3 regions of the Lysinibacillus sp. NPDC097231 genome follow, and region 3 is predicted to be linked to each of the others. Evidence: predicted binding sites of a transcription regulator. Region 3 holds the regulator's gene; each other region holds the start of a gene.
The links. The regulator LexA, encoded in region 3, represses DNA repair genes until DNA is damaged. The targets are predictions, from matches to a motif close to CGAACATATGTTCG.
Positions count from the first base shown of each region.

Region 1: the regulator LexA is predicted to act here: its motif matches at 2,761-2,774, upstream of ruvA (Holliday junction branch migration protein RuvA).
Region 2: the regulator LexA is predicted to act here: its motif matches at 3,211-3,224, upstream of uvrB (excinuclease ABC subunit UvrB).

Region 1 is NZ_JBIWDH010000006.1:22,021-27,754, reverse strand. It holds gene ACIQXF_RS05825 (transcription repressor NadR) at 161-694, opposite strand; gene ACIQXF_RS05820 (LysM peptidoglycan-binding domain-containing protein) at 837-1,835, shown strand; gene ACIQXF_RS05815 (phosphotransferase) at 1,942-2,703, shown strand; gene ruvA (Holliday junction branch migration protein RuvA) at 2,817-3,437, shown strand; gene ruvB (Holliday junction branch migration DNA helicase RuvB) at 3,456-4,460, shown strand; gene queA (tRNA preQ1(34) S-adenosylmethionine ribosyltransferase-isomerase QueA) at 4,479-5,519, shown strand; gene tgt (tRNA guanosine(34) transglycosylase Tgt) at 5,642-5,734, shown strand, end outside.
Region 2 is NZ_JBIWDH010000014.1:34,940-40,673, forward strand. It holds gene uvrA (excinuclease ABC subunit UvrA) at 1-1,151, opposite strand, end outside; gene uvrB (excinuclease ABC subunit UvrB) at 1,158-3,137, opposite strand; gene ACIQXF_RS10420 (IDEAL domain-containing protein) at 3,916-4,158, opposite strand; gene ACIQXF_RS10425 (competence protein ComK) at 4,386-4,895, shown strand; one part of gene prfB (peptide chain release factor 2) at 4,968-5,734, opposite strand, start outside.
Region 3 is NZ_JBIWDH010000001.1:39,949-45,682, reverse strand. It holds gene ACIQXF_RS00285 (PilN domain-containing protein) at 1-549, shown strand, start outside; gene ACIQXF_RS00280 (hypothetical protein) at 546-1,235, shown strand; gene ACIQXF_RS00275 (prepilin peptidase) at 1,295-2,047, shown strand; gene ACIQXF_RS00270 (gamma-glutamyl-gamma-aminobutyrate hydrolase family protein) at 2,082-2,804, shown strand; gene lexA (transcriptional repressor LexA) at 2,960-3,577, opposite strand; gene yneA (cell division suppressor protein YneA) at 3,742-4,056, shown strand; gene ACIQXF_RS00255 (YneB family resolvase-like protein) at 4,053-4,721, shown strand; partial or broken gene def (peptide deformylase) at 5,043-5,621, opposite strand; gene ACIQXF_RS00245 (helix-turn-helix transcriptional regulator) at 5,614-5,734, opposite strand, start outside.

The DNA of each region.
Region 1 (5,734 bases), on a different contig from region 3:
TCTTTTTTGTCGTAGAGTAAATAAAATTATAAGTAGTTATAGGCATTAAACATGCAGTATGAAGTGAAGTTAATACGAGCTAAAGGGGTTAAGACTAGCAGCTACTTAATTATTAAAGTCCAAAATCTGTGGGAAATTATAGTGGATGTAGATTAAAGATTTATTGATCCGCAACTAAATAGCCCTTTTTATATAATGTTTGCTCAATTAAATCTAAAATTTCAACTGAAGGCGCAGAGATAACATGAAGATGTGTACCACCAGTGAGTTCAGATAAATAACTTGCCTGTGTTTCGGTAACTCGTTGAATAAATTTCTTCACCTCATGCCGGTTAGAGACCATAATGGAAGCTATAATTTCACCATAAATAGAGTGTTCAACAATAACATTTTTTACTGTACCACCACAATCAACTATTGTCATAAGTTCATCTTCTGTATCCTTTGAGGTATGGAAGCAAGGGATTGTACGTTCAACAGTATGGTGTAATTGTTCCTGGTTCATATAAAGATAGCCTTGACTAGTTGCAATAATAGGTTCATTTCTAGCCTTTAATAATGTCATATCATTAACAATGACTTGTCTTGATACATTAGCGAATTTAGCTAAGTCTGTCCCTGTTATTGGTGCTGAACTATTTTTTAGTTGTGCTAGAAGTTGCAGTCGGCGTTCTTCGCCTAACATTTTTTTCATAAGAGATCACCTCTGCCTGTAATGAAGGAAGCAGTTTTCCTTAAAAACTAGTGTACCATGAAGCATTTGCAACATGCGTGAATTTTTTGTATCCAAATGAAACATTGAACATATGATACGTAGAGAGGAAGGGAGGAAAAAATTGCGTATTCATATTGTTCAAAAAGGAGATACGTTGTGGAAGATTGCGAAAGAGTACGGCATTTCATTTGAAGAATTAAAGCGACTCAATGCCCATCTTGCCAACCCAGATTATATAGTGCCTGGCATGGAAATTATTTTGCCTGAAAAAGCACACAAAGATACACATAGAGAAGGCCATCGAGAGGGACATAGAGAAACAAACTGGGAACATCATCGGGAAGGCCACCGAGAAGGACACAGAGATGGCCACCGAGAAGGGCATAAGGAGACACATTGGGAATCGCATAAAGAAGGACATAAGGAGTCACCTACTCACATAAAAGAAACTGTAAAAAAAGAGATACAGCGACCAATGCCTCCACCTGTTGTAGTCCCACCACCACCGATGCCAGAACCACAAATGATTCCAATACCTTATCCAATGCCAATGCCGATGCCTCAGCAACCAATGTATGTACCACAGCCTGTAGAGCTAAGTTGGAATCAACAACTTGTCATGCCATCAATAGAGCAAAATCAAGCTGTTACACCACCGCCAGTTCAAATTCAACCACCGCCACCAGCACCAGCACCAATGCCACAACCTATTTTCATTATGCCACAAATGCCAATGGTGCCACATTGTGCAAGCTGTCATCAACCAGTACATCATCATATGTGGTGGCCAATGCCAATGCATCCACAAGTAGAGGCCTATACAATGCCGGAACAACCATCTTGTGAAATGCCAGCAGGAAAGGTTGCAGGAATGGGGGATTTCTTAGAATCTAGTACATCTCCATTCTTCCCTGTACAGCCAATGCCAGAGATGAAAATGGAGCATTCTTGTGGTTGTAATGCACAGCCTGTAATGCCGAGCTGGCAAATGGACACATGCCATTGTCCACCGCCGCCGTGCCCACCACCATGTCCGTCACATTACCCAATGCATCACCCGTCAGGACAATGGATGTCACCGCATTTTTACCCAGGCGGGATGACGCCTTATCGATGGTAAAAAAGCGTATATTGTTGAGGAAGTAAAGCCGAATATCTGGAAATATAAATATCGATCGAATAATTATTTTGTCAAACGAGCAAAGCAGTTAGAAATAGCAGACAAGGTGAGACTTATTCATCGACAGCTTGAACGTCTTGAGCCCACGCTTATCTTGCCTTTAGTGAAAAGTGACGATGAGCTTTTAATCGTACAAGATTGGCAAGAAGAAAGTAATAGTGCTAATTTTGCACATAAAATAGACCGAAAAGAATCACTTAAGTTATTAGTTGCTTTACATGATACACATAAAAAAATTGCTTGGCAGAGACTATCTGGCTTACACACCTATTCACAACTTTTAAAATGGCAAATGCGTCATATGCGTTTTAAGAGTAGACAAAATGAATTTCTTGCATTTTTAACGAAAGAAGAAATAGATCAAATTTTACACTATAGTGAGAAGTCATTACAGTTAATTGCTATGGAGAATGTACCTGAAAAAGAAATTACCCTTTTACATGGCGATGTCGTTCATCATAATTTTTTATGGTGCTCCGATGGGAAATTGCGTTTAATTGATTTTGATTTGGCACACCTTGGAGAAGCGGATGATGAATATATTCTATGGTTACATCGTGTATTGCCAGCAGTAGATTATGACCTTGGTAAAGTTTTTGAAGAGTTACCAGAGCTAAAGCGATTAGATAAAAGAAAGCTACATCGTTTAAAATATCCAAATGAGTTATTGCGTGAATGGCTTTTTGCAGTGGATTTACCGTTAGATCAACAGCTAGTATTTTTAGATTATTTAGTGCCGTTTACTAAACGAGCCCTCACATGTTGGCCAAAACTGTGGTACGATATTGATAGAATGATGAAAAAATGACCGTCTTTTGGCGGTCATTTTTTCTGTGAGATCAATTACTAGTACTATTCTTATAGTCGAGCATTCGTTCGCTTTATGCTATAATCGAAGACGATGATTGAGAGGGATTATAGATGTATGATTATTTAAAAGGACAAATTAAGCGTATTACTCCTGAGTATGTCGTGCTTGAACAACAAGGGATTGGCTGGCAGCTGAATACACCTAATCCATTTGCGTTTAGGACTTCTGCACTTGAGCAACAAATTTTTGTACACTTACATGTACGTGAGGATGCACAAATATTATATGGTTTTCCAAATTTAGACCAACGAGAGCTGTTCCGAAAGCTAATTTTAGTATCAGGAATTGGACCTAAGGGTGCTTTAGCTATTTTAGCTACTGGTAATCCGCAGCAGGTTATAAGTGCCATTGAACGAGAAGATGAAGTATTTTTAGTGAAATTCCCAGGAGTGGGTAAGAAAACGGCACGTCAAATGATTCTAGATTTAAAAGGTAAACTTGGTGGTTTATTAGAGACGATTGAGCTACCTAGTGCAGAAGATGAGTTACCACTATTCGGTGTGAATCCATATAAACATGAACTTGAGGAAGCCATCCTTGCTTTAATGGCGCTTGGCTATTCTGAAAAAGAGTTGGAAAAAATTCGTCCACAGCTTGAGGATAATGACAAGCTTGAAACAACAGATGCATTTATGAAACAAGCTTTACAATTGCTATTAAAGTTAAAATAGTGAAAGGGGGGAAAGTACATGTCTGAACGTATGATGGCCAGTGAGGCAGGGAGCTATGATGAACAGTTTGAATTATCTTTAAGGCCTCAAAGATTAGCACAATATATTGGTCAACATAAGGTAAAAGAAAATTTACAAATTTTCATTGAAGCAGCAAAGCTTCGTCAGGAAAGTTTAGACCATGTGCTGTTATATGGACCTCCTGGACTGGGTAAAACTACATTAGCTGCTGTTATTGCCAATGAAATGAATGTCAATGTACGCATGACTAGCGGCCCTGCAATCGAACGTCCTGGAGATTTAGCAGCTATTTTAAGCTCACTGGAGCCTGGAGATGTGCTTTTTATCGATGAAATACATCGCCTGCCTCGTGCAATTGAAGAAGTGCTTTATCCAGCCATGGAAGATTTTTGTTTAGATATTGTCGTTGGTAAAGGACCTGAAGCACGATCTATACGTCTTGATTTACCACCATTTACGCTTGTCGGTGCCACAACAAGGGCTGGCGCATTATCAGCACCTTTAAGGGATCGCTTTGGTGTATTACTGAGATTAGAGTATTATGATGATACCTCACTTGCTGAAATTATTGTGCGTAGTGCACATTTATTTGCTGTTGAAATTGAGCAAGTAGCAGCAAGCGAAATGGCAAGACGCTCTCGTGGCACACCTCGTATTGCAAATCGTTTGCTTAAGCGAGTGCGAGATTATGCACAAGTGCTTGGTGATGGTATGATTACAGATGGACTAGCTAAGCAAGCACTTGAGCTATTACAAGTTGATCCTAGAGGGCTTGACCATATTGACCATAAACTTGTGACCAATATGATTGAGCGCTTTCGTGGTGGTCCTGTAGGTTTAGATACATTGGCAGCTTCCATTGGTGAGGAACGTGTAACGATAGAAGATGTGTACGAGCCATATTTGATGCAAATTGGCTTTATACAGCGGACACCACGTGGACGTGTGGCAACACATCTAGCCTACGAACATTTCGGATATGATTATCCCCAACAAACATAGAAGAAGGAAGTTTTTTTCATGCGTGTAGAAGATTTTGATTTTGAATTGCCAGAGGAGCTTATTGCACAAACACCGCTTATGGATCGTACTGCAAGTCGATTAATGGTAGTGACGCCAGGTTCAAAAAAAGTGGAGCATCATCATTTTGCCCATATTTTAGAGGAGTTACATGCTGGAGATTGTCTTGTGTTAAATGATACAAGGGTCTTACCAGCACGCTTAATGGGCGTTAAAGAGGAAACAGGTGCCCATATAGAGGTACTTTTATTAAAGCAAATGGCTGGTACAGATGAATGGGAAACACTTGTTAAACCGGCTAAACGTGTAAAAGTTGGTACAGTTATAACATTTGGAGAAGGCTTACTGACAGCTACTTGTACAGGAGAGCTTGATCACGGTGGACGTACATTTGAGTTTAACTATAATGGGATTTTTTATGAGATATTAGAGCAACTTGGTGAGATGCCATTACCTCCATATATTCGTGAAAAATTAGAGGATAAAGATCGTTACCAAACTGTTTATGCAAAAGAACGTGGTTCAGCAGCAGCACCAACTGCAGGCCTGCATTTTACAGAAGCATTACTGGAGCAAGTAAAAGCAAAAGGGGTCGAAGTTGTATTTATTACTTTACATGTGGGACTTGGAACTTTCCGTCCTGTAAGTGTAGAATCAATTGAAAATCACGAAATGCATGCCGAATTTTATAGTGTGACGGAAGAAGCGGCAGCAATCATTAACCGGATAAAGAGTAATGGAGGAAAAGTGATAGCTGTTGGGACAACCTCTACACGAACATTGGAAACTATTGGCTCTAAATACGGAGGCGAAGTGCGTGCAGAACAAGGTTGGACGTCCATTTTCATTTATCCAGGATATAACTTTACAGTTGTAGATGGTTTAATCACAAACTTCCATTTACCAAAATCAACCCTTGTGATGCTTGTGAGTACACTTGCCACACAAGAAACCATTTTAAGTGCATATAAACAAGCTGTAGAAGAAAAATATCGCTTCTTTAGCTTTGGTGATGCTATGTTTATTCGTCCGAAAGGATAAAACTATTTGTAATCAGTGGGAGTTAGTCTAAAAACGGCACATCCTGTGTCAACGAACGACTAACTGACTCGCATCGTGCGAGCCTCTGTTTTTACTTCAGATAAGAGAGGAATATTTATTTTATGACACAACCAGCAATTCGTTATGAGCTACTTCATACTTGTAAGCAAACAGGAGCACGTCTTGGTATCGTGCATACACCACATGGCTCTTTT
Region 2 (5,734 bases), on a different contig from region 3:
CGACGCTCCACATTACGCACAACACCTTCAAATTCAATCATTTGATCTCGTACATTGCCAAACTCATTTTCATAATGGAAGTGGATTTTATCTTTACCAGAACCATATAAAATTTTATCCATCTTGTCTTTCGGAAGATCCTTTACAGGCACATCCATCGGAATATCATAATGATCACATACCGCCTTTAATAACTGCGGATAATATTGTGAACTTGTAGGTTCCCACGGTGCTATAGCATGCTCTAATAAACTACGATCCCAATCTGGTACTACCAAATCAAGATCTACCTCTTGAGTAGAACCTAAGCCATCACAGCTTGGGCAAGCTCCAAATGGACTGTTAAATGAAAACATACGAGGTTCTAGCTCACCGATTGAAAATCCACATAATGGACAGGCATGATGCTCACTAAATAATAATTCCTCATGCTCCATCACATCGACAAGTACACGCCCCTCTGCCAAACGTAATGCTGTCTCTAAGGAATCACTAAGACGTGCCGCGACACCTTCCTTCATCACAACACGATCGATGACTACTTCTATTGAATGCTTTTTGTTTTTATCAAGATCAATGGCATCATCTAAATCACGTAGCTCACCGTCGATACGCACTCGAACAAAGCCTTGTTTTTTTAAATCCTCAAGTAGTTTTACGTGCGTTCCTTTACGACCAGATACCATTGGTGCAAGCAACTGCATTTTTGTTCTTTCGGGATAAGACAATAGACGATCAACCATTTGCTCAATCGTTTGGGAAGTAATTTCTATGCCATGATTAGGACAAATAGGCTTACCGATACGCGCATATAACAACCGTAAATAATCATAGATTTCTGTAACTGTACCAACTGTAGAACGCGGGTTACGGCTCGTCGTTTTTTGATCGATTGAAATAGCAGGGGATAACCCCTCAATCGCATCAACATCTGGTTTGTCCATTTGTCCAAGGAATTGACGAGCATAGGCAGAAAGTGACTCTACGTAACGACGTTGCCCCTCAGCATAAATCGTATCAAACGCTAATGATGATTTCCCTGAGCCTGATAAACCTGTTAACACTACTAGTTGATCACGTGGAATTGTGACATTGATATTTTTTAAATTATGTGCGCGTGCGCCCTGCACGACGATTTCAGTATTTTTCACAGCCATTCACCCTTCTGCCTTCAATTCAAATATTGTATCGCGCAGCTCAGCAGCACGTTCGAAATCTAGCGCTTTCGCTGCTTCCTTCATTTCTACTTCTAGTGAAGCAAGTAATTGCTCTTTTTCTGCCTTTGTTAGCTTTTTACCTTTTGTAGCCTTCGTTACATAGGACTCTTCTTCCTCTGCCACCTGTGTTGCACGAATAACATCAGGTATTTTCTTGACAATTGTTTTCGGTGTAATTCCATGTTCTTCGTTATACGCCATTTGTATTGAACGACGACGTTTCGTTTCTTCAATGGCCTTTTTCATCGAGTCAGTTACATTATCTGCATACATAATGACATGTCCATTGGCATTACGTGCGGCACGACCAATTGTTTGAATGAGTGAACGCTCTGAACGTAAAAACCCTTCCTTATCAGCATCCAAAATCGCCACAAGGGAAACTTCAGGAATATCTAGCCCTTCTCTCAATAGATTAATACCAATAAGAACATCATAAGTACCTTTGCGAAGCTCACGAATAATTTCAATTCGCTCCAGCGTCTTTATTTCTGAATGTAAGTATTCCACCTTTAAGCCCATTTCTTTCAAATAGGCGCTTAAATCCTCTGACATTTTTTTCGTCAGCGTTGTAACTAATACCCGTTCATTTTGAGCAATACGTTCGTGAATTTCATCGATTAAATCATCTATTTGTCCTTCAATTGGGCGAACGTCAATTAGTGGATCAAGCAGCCCCGTCGGACGAATAATTTGCTCTACCATTTCTGGAGTATGCTCAAGCTCATACGGGCCTGGTGTTGCTGATACATAAATGGCTTGATGAATATGTTTCTCATATTCTTCAAAACGTAAAGGTCTATTATCTAACGCTGATGGCAAACGGAAGCCATGTTCTACTAGCACACCTTTACGGGCCTGGTCACCATTGTACATTCCTCTAACTTGAGGCAATGTCACATGACTTTCATCGACAACAAGTAAAAAGTCATCAGGGAAATAATCTAGTAACGTATATGGTGTTGCTCCTGCCTCACGCAATGTTAAATGACGAGAATAGTTTTCGATTCCTGAGCAAAAGCCCATTTCTCGCATCATTTCTAAATCATAGCGAGTGCGCTGCTCTAAACGTTGTGCCTCTAATAATTTATCTTCTGCACGTAGGAGAGCAAGCCGCTCCTCCAACTCTTTTTCAATATTTTCAATGGCGATTCGCATTTTCTCTTCTCGCGTAACGAAGTGGGATGCTGGGAAAATAGCTACATGATCCCGATCCGCTAAAATTTCACCAGTTAGCGCATCCACCTCACGAATGCGATCAATCTCGTCTCCGAAAAACTCCACACGAATACACTGTTCATCACGGGATGCTGGGAAAATTTCCACTACATCTCCACGTACCCTAAATGTCCCACGCGTAAAACTCACATCATTACGCTCGTACTGTATATCCACCAGTTTTCGCAGTAATTGATTACGTTCAATTTCCATGCCAGTACGCACTGACACGACCATTTCACGATATTCTTCTGGAGAACCTAGACCATATATACAGGACACGGATGCAATAATAATGACATCCTCACGCTCAAATAATGCAGATGTTGCAGAGTGACGTAACTTATCAATTTCATCATTTATGCTTGAATCTTTTTCAATATAAGTATCAGTCTGTGGAACATAGGCCTCTGGCTGAAAGTAATCATAGTAGCTGACAAAGTATTCAACTGCATTATTAGGGAAGAACTCTTTAAATTCACTATATAATTGACCTGCTAATGTTTTATTGTGTGCCATGATCAGTGTCGGTTTTTTTACTTGCTGAATGACATTAGAAATCGTATACGTTTTTCCAGTTCCTGTTGCACCGAGCAATGTTTGATGACGTTTACCTGCATGTACACCCTCCACTAATTCCGCAATTGCCTGTGGCTGATCCCCATTAGGCTTATATGGCGCTTGTAAATCAAATGTTTGCACACATGTCCCCGTCCTTTCCTTCCAATTTGTACATATATTTTAGCATAGCAGTAGTAAAATTTCGAACATTTAACGAACGAATGTTTGTAAATATTTTATCATTTATTAAAATGAGATAGATTCCGTCAGAACATATGTGCCAAAGTACCTAAATAAAGCCGATTCACATAATCAACACTCAGAGTAATAAAAAGCTGAAAATTCCTTACATGATTATATTACAGTTGGTAAGGGGAAGATCTACCTATAGACTATCCTTTCCAAATATTAGCTAACTAAGACGGGATGTTGTAAATGCATTAGCCCAGGGGTTTTTGATATTTGATGAGGGATTGCTCACTTGGGTTGCGTCCTTTGGGATTGCTCGGGTCAGAGGGGGGACGCTCTGCTTTTTTTCCATTTTCGCTCGGGTCATGGGGATTTTCGCTCTGCTTTGCTCCACTTTCGCTCGGATCAGGGGGATTTTCGCTCTGCTTCTCTCCACTTTCGCTCAGGTCATGGGGATTTTCGCTCTGCTTCTCTCTATTTTCGCTCAGGTCAGGGGGATTTTCGCTCTGCTTTGCTCCATTTCCGCTCGGGTCAGGGAATATTTCGCTCTGCTTTTCTCCGTTTTCGCTCAGGTCATGTGATTTTCGCTCTTCTTCTCTTCGATCGTGCTCAGGTCTCTGAGATAGTCGGCTCTACAGACGGATTCCTTGGGTCAACACCTATCACCATCTTTTAGAGAACATAGCAAAAAAATCCCGCCCTCCAATAACTTGAGAGCGGGTTCGTCATATTATTCACTTGCTACTTGGTGTAATGCTTCTAGTTCAGCTGCGTATAGATGAAAAGCCTTTTCATCTTTTTCATCGAGTGCTCTATCTATCAGAACCATGAGCTGCTCTTCACGATGCATACGCTGGATATGATTTAAAAATAAATCTAAATAAATCTCGTTCAATAATTTCTCTGCCTCATCAACTTTCTTCGACTGACCAACGGCTTTTAGAAAATCTGTATACGAATAATATTTATCCAACGATCTCACCTCGATCCTTTTCTAAATTATATGAAAATTGAGATTAAAATGCAATGCTTAAGAACTGAAGATCATGTTGATCTACTATTAATCTCGTGTAATTTTAAGCAAATTCCCTAGGCATTTGCTTGAATTATCCATAGATTTCACTTTTTATCTATATTTTTAGATTTTAATTTTATGTTTTACAATGCAAATGATAAATAGAAAAAGGAGGCCCTACTTATATGTCAGCAAACTATGTAAACGGATATTTAATGTCTTTCAACACCTATTTACTTCAGCCAATTCAGGACGGTTCCAAAGTTTTCACGCGGGTTATCGACAAACATAATGAGCTTATCGTGACTCGCAAGCCTATGCATGTTCTACGTAAATCTTGTATATCACTAGGAACAACCTATGAAGCAGCTAAACACTCCGCCAAACGCTTTTTTGGCAATCAACACAAACTTCCAATCGTTGTCGCTTATGATTATGGTTTCCCTTGCATTTTTCTACCAACTTATTCGCCAAACTCCATCCATAATATTTGGATTGGGCTTCATGCCATTTCCAATATTGTTCCGAGTGAAATGGGCTGTGTCGTTACGCTGAAAAACGATAAACAAATTGAACTACCCATTCAATATGCTTCGATTAGTAAGCAATTTGTCAATGCATCGATGCTATATAAGCATTACATGAATGAACGTAAGCAGATTAGTCAAGACGCCCCGTATCATCCACCATTTTGATGTAGATTGCTAGCACTAAAAAACCCCCCTCAGAAGCACAAATTCATTGTGCCTCTAAGGGGGTCATTTCATTTACCCAATTTTTGAACGTAAGTATGCATTAATAAATGGATCTAAGTCGCCATCCATCACTGCTCCTACATTACCTGTTTCTTCATTTGTACGATGATCCTTCACCATTGAATATGGATGGAAGACATAGGAGCGAATTTGTGATCCCCAGCCAATTTCCTTCTGTTCACCACGAATTTCATTTAGCTGAGCCTGCTGCTTATCAAGCTCCAATTGATATAATTTCCCTTTTAACATCGTCATTGCTTTTTCACGGTTTTTAATTTGCGAACGCTCTGCCTGACATTGCACAACAGTCCCTGTTGGAGTATGCGTAATACGAACAGCCGAATCTGTTGTATTAATATGCTGACCACCCGCACCTGTCGCACGATACGTATCAATTTTTAAATCCTCTGTACGAATATCAATTTCGATATTGTCATCGAATTCAGGCATAACATCACAAGAAACGAATGAAGTATGACGGCGACCAGAAGAGTCAAATGGAGAAATACGGACTAAACGGTGAACACCTTTTTCTGCCTGTAAATAACCGTAAGCATTATGACCCTTGATGGACAATGTTACTGATTTAATACCAGCTTCATCGCCTGGTAAATAGTCAACCGTTTCCACTTTAAAGCCACGTTTCTCTGCCCAACGTGTGTACATACGAAGGAGCATTGACCCCCAATCCTGAGATTCCGTACCACCTGCTCCTGGGTGAAGCTCTAATATTGCATTGTTTTGATCATATGGACCACTCAATAGTAATTGTAGCTCAA
Region 3 (5,734 bases):
GCCTCGCCAAAGCTTTTTTATACCTTGATTATCTTAATTGTTGGCTGCATCCTTGCTTATTTATTATTTTTATTTTTTACAACGAAAAGTGACTTAGCTCGTTTAACTGCTGAACAGCAAACGTTAAATACACAGCTTGATCAATTACAGCAGGAGCTGCAGGCAAGACAAAGTGTCAATCAAGGTTCTCTAGAGCAGTCTGTGACATTTATTCAAAGTGTTTCTTATCCAGTGACACCACTAATTAATGAAACGAAAACATTGCTACCAGTTCATGCCTATTTGCGTAGCTACACCTTTGGGGCGAAAACAGTTAATATCGAAGCTGATTTTGAAACGATGACAGATATATCGAAATATGTTGAGAGACTTTTAACAAGTAGTTTTTTTACAGATGCACAAATTAATACAGTCTCAAACTTTCATATAGAACTAGGCGAAGACAAAGAGTTAACGCCTGAACAAAAGTTTAAAGAAGTGCCACGTTATTCAGTATCCATTACAGCGACCATCGATTTTATGTATTTGGCTGGAGGTCGGCGCTCATGAATAAATTAACTAGTAGTAAAAAGTCGTCTATTATTCTTTTAGTAGCTTTAGTAGCCGCTATCTTATTTGCGCTATATTATTATTTGTTATTACCAAAATTGGATGAAGTGGCAGCAAAAGAAAGTAGTATATCGAAAGCACAACAAGAAATCTCTCATTTAAAAGAGCAGCTTGCTCAATTAGATAAAGAGCAGGGGCAACCCACTATAAATATTTTAACGTTGCGGCAAAAACTACCTGAAACAAGAGCGGTAGAAAAGATTATTCTAGATTTGGCTGAGATTGAAGAAGTGACAGGAACACGTATTGAGTCATTAACTGTTCATAATGATGATGCAGCTGTCTCACAATCAGAGGTTTCTAATTCCAATATCCTTGAACAAGCTGATGCACAGGTGAATGACGATCAGGATAATGAGGAAGCAATTACCCCTATTGTATCTATTGCAAAGGAATCTCTTCCAGCTAATTTAAAACTAATCACTTTTACTTTAGAGGTTGCTGCACTAGATTATCCTTCACTTGAGGCTTTCTTGCAGGAGATAGAACAATTAGAGCGTGTGATGAAAACCGATTCCATTGATTTTAAATTACCTGGAGAGCAGGATCAGCTAACGAAAGATGCAGATCTAATTTTAAAGGCGACCGTGCAAGTAACAACGTTCTATTACGAAGGACAACAATAACATGATAGGCGCACATACTGCAAATGTATGAGCGCCTATTCGTTTAGGAGGTCATAAAAATGGAAATGGCTTATACAATTGTAGTTTTAATATTTGGGCTCGTGCTTGGCTCTTTTTTTAATGTAGTGGGCTTACGTGTACCTATGAAGGAATCCATAGTGCGGCCACCCTCGCATTGTACCAATTGTCAGAGACAGTTGACGGCAATTGATTTAGTGCCTGTTTTGTCTTATTTGTTTTTAGGTGGGAAATGCCGTAGCTGTGGGCAAAAAATTTCTTGGATTTATCCACTGATGGAATTGATAACAGGAGTCTTATTTGCTTTTGCTTATTGGAAATTAGGTTTTAGTGCGGAGCTTTTCGTAGCACTATTATTGATTTCTTTATTAGTCATTATTGTCGTATCGGATTTTGCCTATATGCTTATTCCAGATAAAGTACTGCTATTCTTTTTACCATTGCTTGTGCTTGGACGAGTGATATCGCCGTTGTCACCATGGTGGGATAGTTTAGTGGGTGCTGTTGTGGGCTTTGGCATATTATATTGTATTGCTGTTTTATCAAGAGGTGGTATGGGTGGGGGCGATATTAAACTTTTCTTTTTACTCGGTCTCGTACTCGGCACGCTAAATGCACTGCTGACACTATTTTTAGCATCCGTGATAGGAATGTTTGCTGGTATAATTATGGTAAAGCTACGCAGACAGGGCAGAAAAACACCTATACCATTTGGTCCATCCATTGCTTTAGCAGCAATCATCGTTTATTTCTATGGGGATGTATTGATTAATTGGTATCTAGGATTTTGGTAAGCTAAAAAGCTTGTGAATTTAGGAGGGAAATATCATGAAACCAGTGATCGGGATAACGGCGTTTGTGGAGGATGATTTGTCCTCGGGATTAAATGCGGCCTATAGTAAGAGCATTATAGAAGCTGGGGGCATTCCTCTTATTATTCCGCTTGGAGTGGAAGCGGATGTGGCACAGATTTTATCGTTAACGGACGGATTATTGCTGTCGGGTGGTCATGATGTCCATCCATTCCTCTTTGGTGCAGAGCCAACACCCAAATTAGGGAAAGTTCATCCAGAAAGGGATTCGGTGGAGCTTGCATTAATTGAAGCGGCCTTTATTCGAAAAATGCCGATCTTTGCTATTTGTCGTGGCATTCAAATGCTAAATGTTGCACTAGGAGGTACAGTATATCAAGATATTGATAGCGAATACCATAGTAGTAAGTTAATAAAGCATAAGCAACAAGCGGCTAGAGGCGTTGCAACACATTATGTTAATGTCACACCAAATACATTATTACATTCGATTATTGAGGAAGAAAAAATTGCAGTGAATTCATTTCATCACCAAGCGGTCAATGTATTAGCGGAGAACTTGATAGTTGCCGCAAAATCAAGTGATGGTATCATTGAAGCGTTGGTACATGAAGAATTACCATTTTGTCTGGGCGTACAGTGGCATCCTGAAGAACAAGCTATTTCAGGGGATGAAGTAGCAAAGAAGTTATTCACTGCATTTGTGAATACATGCCTGAAATTCAAGGTAGAGAGATAAAATAGATCAGGGCTATTTCACGATGTTTTGTTAAATAATATAAAATACAGGCGACGTAGCAAGGAATCCATTTGAAAGTGGATTCCTTTTTTAAAATCAAAAAAGAGGTATATGCTCTTTTACGAACATAATAACCTCTTAGAATTTGAAGTATTTTAGTGTACGCGACGATAGAGTCCAACAACTTGCCCTAAAATAGAAACTTGATCTACAATAATTGGCTCCATTGTAGAGTTTTCAGGCTGCAAACGGAAATGATTTTTTTCCTTGAAGAAACGCTTTACAGTTGCTTCGTCCTCTTCGGTCATAGCAACGACAATATCACCATTGTCAGCAGTTGCTTTTTGTTTAACAATGACTAAATCTCCATCAAAGATACCAGCTTCAATCATTGATTCACCCATAATTTCTAGCATAAATAACTGTTCTTCGCTTGTACCATAAATATCCGGTAGTGGGAAATATTCATCGATATTTTCAATGGCAGTTATCGGTGAACCTGCTGTGACCTTCCCTACAAGTGGGACATGAATAACACTTTGCTTTTGAATAGAATCCTCTGGCTCCAGAATTTCGATAGCACGTGGCTTCGTTGGATCTCGACGAATAAAGCCTTTTTGTTCTAAACGAGCTAAATGTCCATGAACTGTTGAGCTTGAAGCAAGTCCAACTGCCTCACCGATCTCACGTACAGATGGTGGATACCCCTTTGCCCGCACTTCTTCCTTGATGAACGCTAAAATGTCCTCTTGTCTTTTCGAAACTTTTTTCATGATTGCTCACCTCTTTTTTCTATTCATTCTACTTAATTAAATAGTATAGCAGAATGCGAACACTAACGCAAACATAGGTTCGAAAAGTGTTTGACAAAAACGTTTGTTCGCATTATTATGAGAACATATATTCCGAACAAACATTCTAAAAAGGGGCAATAATCATGAAATTCTTAAAGAAAAATCCACATATTACAACTTTATTAGGGGCTTGCGTATTATTTGCAGCATATCTTTTTATAACAGATCCAGGAGATGTTTCATATACAGAAATTGAAGTTGAACACGGTGATAGCTTATGGTCGTTAGCTGAACAATACCGTGGTAAAATGAGTACGGAAAACTGGATTAAGATTGTGAAAGCAGAAAATGAATTACCAAACGTTAAAATTATTGCAGGTAATTCACTAGTGATTCCAGTAGTGGGGGGCCATTCCAAGCCTCTAAATACAATCGAAATCGCGAGAAATGAGAAATGATGAATCAACAACAATCGGCTGTTGTCTATTGCCGCGTGAGTACAGAAAAAGAGACACAAAGTTCCTCGCTTGAGCGTCAGCAGGAGGAGTTAGTGCGCTATGCTAAAGAGCAGGGCTATGAAGTGAAGAGCGTTTTTAAGGATAAGCATAGTGGCTACGATGTGGAACGCGAAGGCTTACTAGATATGCTCGATTTCATCAAAGAAAAAGATATTAAAGCATTATTTGTGCAGGATGAAACACGTTTAGGACGTGGCAATGCTCGAATGGCAGTACTGCATTTATTGCAAAAAATTGAAACGGATGTTTTTTCTATGAGAGACGCAGGGCCAGTACAGTTAAATGAAATGGATACGATGCTGCTGGAGATTTTAGCAATAGTAGAGGAATACCAGCGAAGAATGCATAATGCTAAAATACGGCGAGGCATGCGTCGTGCTGTTGAAAATGGCTATCGTCCTGAAAACAATTTATCGAATCGTGGAAATCCTCATGGTCAAGAGCGCAAGGATGTGCCTGTAGAGGAAATTGTAAATCTTCGTAATCGAGGTTTTACCTTTGAGGAAATCGCCATAACGCTTAGAGGTCTTGGCTTTGAGGTAAGTAAAGCTACTGTACATCGAAGATATCGGGAATATCAAGAGGGAAGCGTGCAAATGAAGTAAGGTTTTGTCAGTGGGAGTTTTATCGTCCCACTGATTTTTTACTTTAAAAGGCTCTAAATGGTGGTAAAGGATAGGCTCGCGGAAGTGACGGATAGAAGGGCGGAATAGAACCGCCGAAGTGACGGATAGAACGTCGAAAGTGACGGATAGAAGGGCAAGTGACGGATAGACTCGCCGAAGTGACGGTTAGAATGGCGGAACTGACGGATAGAGTCGCCGAAGTGATGGTTAGAATCACCCAAGCGACTGATAGGACGGATTCCACCTTCAAAATAACAGGTACAATAAATAACTAAGTCCTATTTATCCTAAAGTATTAAATTAATACAAACTTTCGATAGTCACATTGTCTGGTAGTTTGAATGGATTTTCTTTATTTATTCTGTCATAAAACATGATCCCGTTTAAATGATCTATTTCATGTTGCATTAAGATTGCACCGTATCCATTAAATTGAAAAATGGCTTCTTGCCCATGTATGTCATATGCTTTGACCTTAATTCTTTCATATCTTGGAACAAAACCATTAACTCTTCTATTAACCGAAAGACATCTTTCTCCCTCTGATAAATAAATCATGTTTAAAGAGTGACTAATGATTTTAGGATTAATTAACATATATTCATGATTTTTATCTCAATCTTGAAAAAGTGCAGCAAACATTCGTTTATTAAGACCAATTTGATTAGCGGATAACCCTGAACCAGGACGCAATTTGTATTTCTTTGAAAGATCCGGATCTTGGCTATTTCTCAAGTATTGAAGCATGCATAATAAACTATCTTTATCGTCTTCTGATACAGGTAACGTAACCTCTTTGGTATTCTTTCTTAATATTGCAGCACTCTCTTTTACGAAATCTTTCATTGTTATCATATACTCTGGACGAAACTTACTCATATATAAACACCTCATCTACTTTTCTATTTAGAGCTTTAGCAACTCTAAAGGCCAATTCAAGAGTAGGGTCATACTTATCATTTTCAATACAATTAATAGTTTGTCTTACAACG